3 regions of the Pseudoalteromonas sp. SWYJZ12 genome follow, and region 2 is predicted to be linked to each of the others. Evidence: predicted binding sites of a transcription regulator. Region 2 holds the regulator's gene; each other region holds the start of a gene.
What was found. Region 2 encodes ArgR, which controls arginine synthesis, uptake and breakdown. Its sites were predicted from a motif close to ANTGAATANNTATTCANT; they were not measured.
Positions count from the first base shown of each region.

Region 1: a site for ArgR is predicted at 1,306-1,323, ahead of gltB (glutamate synthase large subunit). Genes of this name have one in related genera too.
Region 3: a site for ArgR is predicted at 1,900-1,917, ahead of I6F42_RS18600 (OadG family protein). Genes of this name have one in related genera too.

Region 1 is NZ_JADYXH010000002.1:65,041-68,327, reverse strand. Features, by position in the region: gene gltB (glutamate synthase large subunit) at 1-1,204, opposite strand, end outside; gene I6F42_RS02595 (efflux RND transporter periplasmic adaptor subunit) at 1,903-3,156, shown strand; gene I6F42_RS02590 (ABC transporter ATP-binding protein) at 3,199-3,287, shown strand, end outside.
Region 2 is NZ_JADYXH010000004.1:168,346-171,632, forward strand. Features, by position in the region: gene I6F42_RS07220 (ABC transporter ATP-binding protein) at 1-91, shown strand, start outside; gene I6F42_RS07225 (Dyp-type peroxidase) at 140-1,039, shown strand; gene argR (transcriptional regulator ArgR) at 1,047-1,514, opposite strand; gene mdh (malate dehydrogenase) at 1,740-2,672, shown strand; gene ispB (octaprenyl diphosphate synthase) at 2,759-3,287, opposite strand, start outside.
Region 3 is NZ_JADYXH010000027.1:16,117-19,403, forward strand. Features, by position in the region: gene I6F42_RS18575 (aspartate kinase) at 1-86, shown strand, start outside; gene csrA (carbon storage regulator CsrA) at 178-369, shown strand; gene I6F42_RS18585 (YcxB family protein) at 420-887, opposite strand; gene I6F42_RS18590 (hypothetical protein) at 1,020-1,211, opposite strand; gene I6F42_RS18595 (DUF1328 domain-containing protein) at 1,270-1,443, opposite strand; gene I6F42_RS18600 (OadG family protein) at 1,963-2,205, shown strand; gene oadA (sodium-extruding oxaloacetate decarboxylase subunit alpha) at 2,217-3,287, shown strand, end outside.

The DNA of each region.
Region 1 (3,287 bases), on a different contig from region 2:
TAGTATCAATAACTAATAATTCACCTGGACCAACACGGCCTTTTTCAACTACTTCATCGGCAGTGTAATCCCAAATACCCACTTCTGATGCAAGCGTAATAAAGCCATCTTGTGTAATTACATAACGCGCTGGACGAAGTCCATTACGGTCAAGGTTACAAGCCGCAAAACGACCATCCGACATAACAATACCTGCCGGGCCATCCCATGGTTCCATATGCATAGAGTTAAAGTCGTAAAATGCACGTAAATCGTCGTCCATTGCACGGTTTTTCTGCCATGCAGGTGGTACGAGCATACGCATAGCGCGGAATAAATCCATGCCACCAGCTAAAAATAGCTCAAGCATATTATCTAGGCTTGATGAATCAGAGCCGGTTTCGTTTACAAACGGCGCTGCGCTTTGTAAATCAGGAATAAGCGGTGACGCAAACTTATATGAACGTGCGCGTGCCCACTGGCGGTTACCTTCAATAGTATTAATTTCACCATTGTGTGCTAAATAGCGGAAAGGTTGAGCTAAAGGCCAACGCGGCTGAGTATTAGTAGAAAAGCGTTGATGGAAAACACAAATCGCACTCGTCATACGAATATCAGCTAAATCTAGGTAAAAATTTGGTAAATCTGCAGGCATCATTAAGCCTTTATAGATAGTTACCAAACCAGATAGACTTGCGATATAGAAAGCTTCGTCATCAACAATGCGCTTCTCAGCGCGGCGGCGTGCTACATATAAGCGACGCTCTAAGTCTTTAGAACGCCAACCTTCTGGCGCGCTAACAAAAATTTGTTCAAAACCTGGTAATTGCTGTACAGCAATAGGACCCAACATAGATGGGTCGGTTGGCACAACGCGCCAACCTAAAATATTTAACGTTTCTTTTTCTAATTCTTCGCTAAGTATTTGTTTTGCAGCTTGCGCTAAAACAGGGTCTGAATTTAAAAATATCATACCCACTGCGTAGTTTTTTCCTAAGTGCCAGTTATGTTCACTAGCAATAGCACGGAAAAAGCTATCTGGTTTTTGTAATAATAAACCACAGCCATCACCTGTTTTACCATCGGCAGATATACCACCACGGTGCTGCATGCGATCAAGCCCCGTAATAGCAGTACGAATAAGCCTATGACTAGCTTGACCATTAACTTGAGCTATTAAGCCAAAGCCACAATTTTCTTTTTCTAACTTTGAGTCGTATAACATAGACCCCTCCCCTTGCTGCACTGTTAGCGTGGATGAACTGCTCGACGATTTGCTAACAGACGGACAAAACTAGCCTCTATCTTAAATAGAGTCAATAGCACTTTGAATACATATTCACATTCTTGAATATTTCTCACTTCATAGCAAGATTTCTTTTTATCATTATTTTTAACATTTAGCGTTATTTTAACCACTATTTTTTCATGACACTGGTGTCAAGTTTAACATATTGTAAAAAACACGAGTCTCCAGCGTGCCAGCTTACGTAAACGTAAAGGCAACCGAAAGTGAATAAGTATTCAGCGCTAGAGAGGCTATTCAGTTAACATTTAGATAGTTTTATGCCATTTCATTACTTTAATGGCTTAACATCCCCGATTATTGCTGCTCATTAGTATAGTTATGAAAGTTCATGTCATTTTTTGTACGTTAATAGTGAATTTTTATTTAAAACTATGTCCGATGCGGACACATAAACTGTCCGCGGACATAAATTTCAATAACAAAAAAATAAAAACACTTAAATATCAACACCATAATAGTTGGCATATTAATCGTATAGCTTTATATATAATCGCTAATTGGAATTACTATGTTTACTCTAAGCTTATTTTTACTCTCTCCTATTGCCGCTATTTGCACAGCAGCTTTATTACTGCTGTGCGAAAAATACATAAAAGCAATTTAGGGGAAATTAAATGATTAAAGATACCAGCGCACAAGACGTACAAGTAAAGGCACCTATAAGCTATAAAAAATACGCGATAATCACTGCGATTGTTTTCATTGTGGTCTCTGCAATTGCTTATATTTTTTTAACGAGCCATAGCGCTAAAAGCTCTATTAGCCGCTCAAAAGTACAGATTGCAAAAGTACATGTTAAGGCGCTCATTCGAGACATTGCCGCCAGTGGTAAAATTGTTGCTGCTAATGCTCCTAAAATCTACAGTCCAGAACGTGGATTTATAGATTTAAAAGTAAAGGCCGGCGATACAGTAAAGCAAGGCAACACACTTGCCCTGCTGCAAAGCCCTGAGTTAACTAATGAATTGAAGCAACAGGAGTCTGTACTTAAAAGACTTGAAGGCGAACAGCAAAGGCAGCATTTGCAAGCAAGACGCCAAACACTCACCTTAAATAAAACACTCGATATGGCACAAGTTGAGCTTAACGCCGCTGAGCGCGAAAATCGTCGCGCACAGTTATCAATACAAAAGCACTTAATTAGCCAAATTGATCTAGAAAAAGCAGTTGATGATTTATCCCGAGCTAAGCTCTCCTATAAGCATGCGCAGCAAGAGGTATTGCTTGCCAAAGACACGCTCGCTTTTGAACTACAAGCTGCTAAAAGTGATGTGACCCGCCAACAACTTATTGTTGATGACTTAATCCGAAAAGTAAGCAACCTATCTATTAAGGCTACCGTTACTGGGATCGTGGGTAACCTATTAGTGCAACAAAAAGCCGCAGTGACGCAAAGCCAACCTCTTATGACTCTCGTCGACTCAAGTAATTTTGAAGCCGAACTCCAAGTTCCTGAAAGTTACGCAAACGAATTAGGACTCGGTATGGAAGTAGAGCTTAAGTTAGGCAATGAAACAGTGATGGGGAATTTATCCGCCATATCACCAGAAGTTAATAATCGTGAAGTAACCGCACGCGTCCGGTTTAAAGGTGTTACTAACAACATTCGCCAGAACCAACGCTTAACTGCACGTATTTTACTCGACAACCGAGAAGGTGTAATGCAAGTAAAGCGTGGTGCATTTATGCAGCAAGGCGGAATTATAGCTTATAAAGTCGATGGCAATATCGCAAAGCGTATATCTATTACAATAGGCGCCACCAGCATTAATGCGGTTGAGCTTTTAAGTGGACTAAAAGAAAACGATGAAATTATTATTTCAAGCTACAGCGACTTTAAGCAAGCCAACACGATTTTATTAAATTAAACAGACGTTCTCAACCAACGCTAAAAATAATTAGGAACAACCATGTTACAAATGAACAATGTAAGTAAAGTATACCAAACAGAAATGGTACAAACCCATGCGCTTCGAGATTTTAATCTGCAAGTAAACGA
Region 2 (3,287 bases):
AGTTGCTGCACAATATGGCCAGTCATTTGAAAATAATGAGCAGGTTATAATAAAAATAAAACCTCACACGGTGAATTTTTTCGAATCGTAATTAATTTGTTATTCGCTGTGTTTTTATCTGTAAAACTAAGGAATAACAATGGCGCAAGCGCAGTCAGGGATTTGTGCTGAAGCAAACTTACACGGTTTGCACTTATTTTTTAATGTGTTTGATGGTCAAGATGAATCACTTCGCGCAAAGTTAAAACAAGTAAGCGCCATTGAAGAAGAATTTAGCGATCAATTTTCAGAATCAATGCTCTCTTGTATGGTTGCTATTGGTGCGCAGTATTGGCCGCATATCCTCCCTGAATACATCCCAAGCGAATTACAGAGCTTTCCTAATATAAACCATAGCGATCATCAAATGAGCGTACAACCGTGCGATTTATTTGTGCAAATTCGCTCTGACCGTGAAGACGTTAACCATTTATTTGCGCTGCAAATTTTAAAACTATTTGCTCCCGATGTTGAGCTGGTGGAGCAAATTCGTAATTTTCGCTTTTTAGATGGTCGTGATTTTAATGGTTTTATTTATGGTGGCGACACCGCACATGGAAGAAAAAAGCGCGCTACGGCTTTAATTAGTAGCCCTGGCAATTTTGAAGATCAGGGGAGTTATATTCATGTACAGCGCTATAAGCATGACTTAACTATGTGGCAGCACTTATCATTGAGCGAGCAAGAACAAATAATGGGGCGTACGCGCCTTGATAACACGCTAATTACCCCCGCGATCGAAACCAGCCATGCTTCGCGAAGTGAGCTAAAAGACGAAGACGGACAACCGCTATTATTAAATCAGAGCATGCCTTATGGCGATGTGTATGAGCAGGGAATGTTATCAATTACATGCTCTTGTACGGGCACCGCATTTGAAAAAGTACTTAATAGTCGTTTAGGGGAAGGGGATTGTTACGACCACTGGCTTGATTTTACTCAAGCCGATATGGGTTCTGCTTTTTTCGCGCCTTCAGTCGGGTTTTTAAAACAAATTTAGTTTGCTATTAAACCGTATCAAATAAAATGCGAACACGTTCAAGTGTTACATCTATTTCAGATATTTTAGCAGGAGCGATAAAAATAGTATCGTCGCCTGCAATTGTTCCTAGTACGCCATCTGCTTTACCTAATGAATCTAATAAACGAGCGATAAGCTGAGCGGCGCCTGGACTGGTACGAATAATGATCATCATTTCGTTGTGCATAATGTCGATTACTAATTGGCGTAATGGGCTTTTAGCCGTAGGTACACCCATTTCAGCAGGTAAGCAGTAAACCATTTCTTGTTTGGCGTTACGTGTGCGTACAGCACCAAATTTACTTAACATGCGCGATACTTTACTTTGGCTTATATTGTCAAAGCCTTGATCTTTTAATGCATCAACTATTTCGCCTTGAGAGCCAAAATTTTCTTCTTTTAATAGTGATTTAAATGCTTTTACCAGTGCTTCTTGTTTATCTTGTGGTTGCATAGTCTTTATTCGTTTTTGTTATTTATGCCGCAAATTCTACACAAAAATGAATAATTATGCAGCAGTTGTTTAGTTAACTTGCCAGTTTGATGCGTTAAATCACAAAAGTTTACGACTATGGTCGAAAATATACTTGAAATAGACAGGATAAATTTGTTTTTAGTCGCTAATTTCATTATCTTAAGAGCCACAAATGTTTCCTACCTCAAATTACGGAGAATTCCAATGAAAGTTGCTGTATTAGGTGCTGCAGGCGGTATCGGCCAAGCGTTGTCTTTATTATTAAAAACAGGCTTACCAGCTGGCTCTGAATTATCACTTTATGATGTTGCACCAGTAGTACCAGGTGTTGCGGTTGACCTTTCTCACATCCCAACAGATGTTAAAGTAGCAGGCTTTGGCGCAGACGAATTAAACAAAGCGCTTGAAGGCTCTGACATCGTTCTTATCCCAGCGGGTATGCCACGTAAACCAGGTATGGATCGTGCTGATTTATTTAATGTAAATGCTGGTATCATCAAAACTTTAGCTGAAGGCATTGTTGCTAGCTGTCCTAAAGCGTTAGTAGGTATTATTACTAACCCAGTAAATGGCACAGTTCCAATCGTTGCTGAAGTATTCAAAAAAGCAGGTACTTACGACGCTAAACGCGTATTCGGTATTACTACGCTTGACGTTATTCGTTCAGAAGCATTTGTTGCTGAACTTAAAGGCGTAGACGTAGCAACTGTGAAAGTACCAGTAATTGGTGGTCACTCAGGCACAACCATTCTTCCTCTACTTTCTCAAGTTGAAGGTGTTTCTTTCACTGATGAAGAAGTTGCTGCACTTACTCCACGTATCCAAAATGCGGGTACTGAAGTTGTAAATGCTAAAGCAGGCGGTGGTTCAGCTACGCTATCTATGGGTGCTGCTGCAGCTCGTTTTTGTATGTCTTTAGTTAAAGGCCTACAAGGTGAAGAAGTTGTAGATTACGCTTACGTTGCTGTTGAAAATGGCGATGCAGAGTACTTTGCACATCCAGTACGTTTAGGTAAAAACGGCGTAGAAGAAATTCTTTCTTACGGCGAACTAAGCGCATTTGAAACAAAAGCAAAAAATGACATGCTTGAAACACTGAAAAAAGACATCAAAGAAGGTGTTGATTTCATGGCGTAATAGCCAAAGTAGAATAACAAAAAAGCCTGCATTTGCAGGCTTTTTTATTGCTCAGAATTAATTTCACACTGTGTAACTAGTTAAAACTAGTGGTCGCGGTCAACCGCAATACGAGCAAGGCTTATGAGTGCTTGCTTATAGTCAGACTCAGCTAAAAAGTCTAAACACGCAATAGCTTTGTCAGCTTCAAGCTCTGCTTTTTGCATTGTAAATTCAAGCGCATTAGTTTGCTTTAGTGCCGATAAAATTTCTTCTAAATGCTCCATACCATTACTATGCTCTATTGCATCACGAATAAGCTGCGTTTGCTGCTCGCTACCATGTTGCATAGCATAAATAAGTGGAAGCGTTGGTTTGCCTTCAGCTAAATCATCACCAATGTTTTTACCCAACTGCTCAGCATCTGCATTGTAATCGAGTACATCGTCTACTAGCTGAAACGCAGTACCTAAATGCATACCATATAGGTTTAGTGCATCGAGAGTAGTTTGGTCTTGCTCAGTAATAATGGCAGCAAGGCCTGTCGCTGCTTCAAACAACTTAGCTGTTTTAGAGTAAATAACCTGCATATAACTGGCTTCGGTCGTATCTGGGTCGTTGCAGTTCATTAACTGC
Region 3 (3,287 bases), on a different contig from region 2:
TCAAAATTTCAGTTTTAATAGATGAAAAGTACCTAGAGTTGGCAGTTCGTGCATTACACAAAGCATTTTTAACAGAAAATGGATAGATTGAGAGTTTTTACTTACTTTTCAGTCTAATTTTCATTAGTATGTTTAAGCGGAATCTTATAATTTTTATTGGAACATGGGAGCAAGAGAATGCTAATACTAACTCGTAGAGTAGGTGAAACCCTAATGATTGGTGACGAAGTAACAGTTACTGTTCTAGGTGTTAAAGGAAATCAAGTTCGAATCGGTGTTAATGCACCAAAAGACGTATCAGTGCATCGTGAAGAGATTTACATGCGCATACAAGCTGAAAAGTCGAACCCTAATCCGGGCAATGCTTAATCAACACGTATACGTAGTTGAGTAATTAACTCAACTAGTCAAAAAGCCACTCACTGAGTGGCTTTTTTGTTTATAAAGGCGAGTATTTCTGGGGTTAGTATTTGTTTTGAAATGTACTGCATTCCGCTTTTATTTTTAATAATAATACCTTGCTGAGTATCTATTACTTCGCTTATGTCTTGCCAAGTTAGCTGAAAGCTTTTGTAATGATTAGCCGATTTAATGCCTTCCTCATCAAAGGTAAGTGTTACCTCAGAGCCTGACGCTCTGCTGAGCATTTGTCTGGTTACCCACCAAGGTCTGCGATAGTAAAAAGCGACGCACTCTAGTACACCTAGCATGATCATAAACGATCCTAAGTAATGATCGTTTAAAACATAAATGCCAAATAAACCAAGCGCAACGAGGAGTACAAGTAAAAAGTACTTAGGTTTGGCGCGCTTACTGTAGGGGAGTGACTCATCAAAGCACTCGTAAAAGTAAGGTTTATCTAGTGTGTAGGTTGTTGTAAATGCCATATTGCCTTGCTTTAAATATCGTTTTTTTTATTTTAACAAGCTAACCGCTAAATGAGCAGCTTTATAGTCAGTGATTTTATTACAGACACAAAAAAACGGCCCTAAGGCCGTTTTTTAGCGATACAAGAAGAATTAACAGTTAGTTTCTTCAGCGTTTACGCCTTCTTTAACATTTTCACATGCATCTTCTACTTTGTTTTGCACGTCAGTTACTGCTTCGTCAATACGTTCGCCTGCGTCTTCTGCATGATTGTCTTCACAACCCATGATGAAGAAACTTGCGAATAGACCGATTAGTGCTGCTTTTACAGTTGTTGAATTCATAATGTAATTCCTTGTAAGTATTAATTAAATTTTAGTGTTTGTTAGTTGAATGCTTTATCTACCTGGGTGATTTACCACGTAGTGCACCTGAAACTAATGAGATCACTAAAAGTACTAAAAATATAAAAAATATAATTTTTGCTATACCAGCTGCGGCACCTGCGATGCCACCAAAACCTAACACTGCAGCGATTAAAGCAATAACTAAAAATGTAATTGTCCAGCGTAACATTGTTTTCTCCTTGGTTATCAAATTTGCTCACAATAACTAATGCCAGTTATATGCCAAAGTTTATTTTTGTTTTATATCAGATAGTTATGGTTTTTAACTGTGTTTTTAGTTATTAGTTAGTTAGTAATTTTTACGCTTTGTTATGTAAGTTATTCACACTGTTACAAGTTACCGGTAAATATTCACTAAAAATAATGTTTTTGGTAAGACCAATTAACAATTGATGTGTGTTTTTGTACTTATTATAAAATTTGGCGGTTATTTTTATTAAGTTGAATAGTTAATTAACAACTTCCATATAACTATTAGCTATAGTCGTTATTTTCTGTATGTATTGTAGGGCGCATGATTGCTGGGTTATGGCATGTAAATTTGTTGAGTGTTATGTTGTTTATAGTTTAATTGGTTTTACCAATTTACAAGATGTAGACAAAGCGACTAGTTTTGTTATTATCCAGTGAATAAATATTTAATTAAATCGATTTTTTATTTTCGATATGGGTTTCAAGGGGGAGAAAAATGGATATAGGTGCTCTACTCACAACGGCTGGTAGCTTAATGCTAACTGGTATGGTTGGGGTGTTTGTATTTCTGTCGATATTAATTGGTGCAGTAACGCTTATGTCTAATTTGGTGACGCGCTATAGCGAACCAGAGGCATCACCAGCTAAATCACCGTCTTTTAAATCTCAAGGTGTGCCTAATGAGCACATCGCTGCTATTAGTGCTGCCATTGCTCAGTACAAATCAAATAATAAATAAGGGGCACACACATGGCTAAATTAAAATTAACAGAATTGGTATTACGCGATGCGCACCAATCATTGCTCGCAACACGTATGCGCCTAGACGATATGCTACCTATTGCTAGCAAGCTAGATGATGCAGGTTATTGGTCTATTGAATCGTGGGGCGGTGCTACATTTGATTCGTGTATTCGTTATTTAGGCGAAGATCCTTGGGAGCGTATTCGTGCGCTTAAAAAAGCGATGCCTAATACTAAACAGCAAATGCTATTACGCGGTCAAAACCTATTAGGCTACCGCCATTACGCTGATGACGTAGTTGAAAAGTTTGTAGAACGCGCACATAAAAATGGCGTTGACGTATTTCGTATATTTGATGCAATGAACGATGTACGTAACCTAGAAACAGCGATTAAAGCGGCTATAAAAGTAGGCGCGCATGCTCAAGGTACTATTTCGTACACGGTAAGTCCTGTTCATACGCTTGATATGTGGCTGACTCTTGCTAAGCAATTAGAAGATTTAGGCTGTCACTCAATTTGTATTAAAGACATGGCGGGTTTATTAAAGCCGTACGATGCTGAAAAACTAATTAAAGCACTTAAAGAAACCGTATCGGTTCCTATTGCTATGCAGTGCCACGCTACAACAGGTTTAAGTACTGCGACTTATCAAAAAGCGATTGATGCAGGCATTGATATGCTTGATACCGCTATTTCATCAATGAGTATGACTTACGGACACACAGCAACTGAAACTATTGTATCGATAGTTGAAGGAACTGAGCGCGATACTGACCTTGATTTAAACCATCTAGAAGAAATTGCTGCTTACTTTAGAGATGTACGTAAAAAATATGCGGCATTTGAAGGTAGCTTAAAAGGGGTTGATGGTCGTATTTTACTAGCTCAAGTACCTGGTGGTATGCTTACAAACATGGAAAACCAACTTAAAGAGCAAGGCGCGGCAGATAAGCTTAATGAAGTTTTACTTGAGATCCCACGTGTACGTGAAGATCTTGGCTTTTTACCTTTAGTAACACCCACGTCGCAAATTGTAGGTACTCAAGCAGTACTTAACGTGCTAACGGGTGAGCGC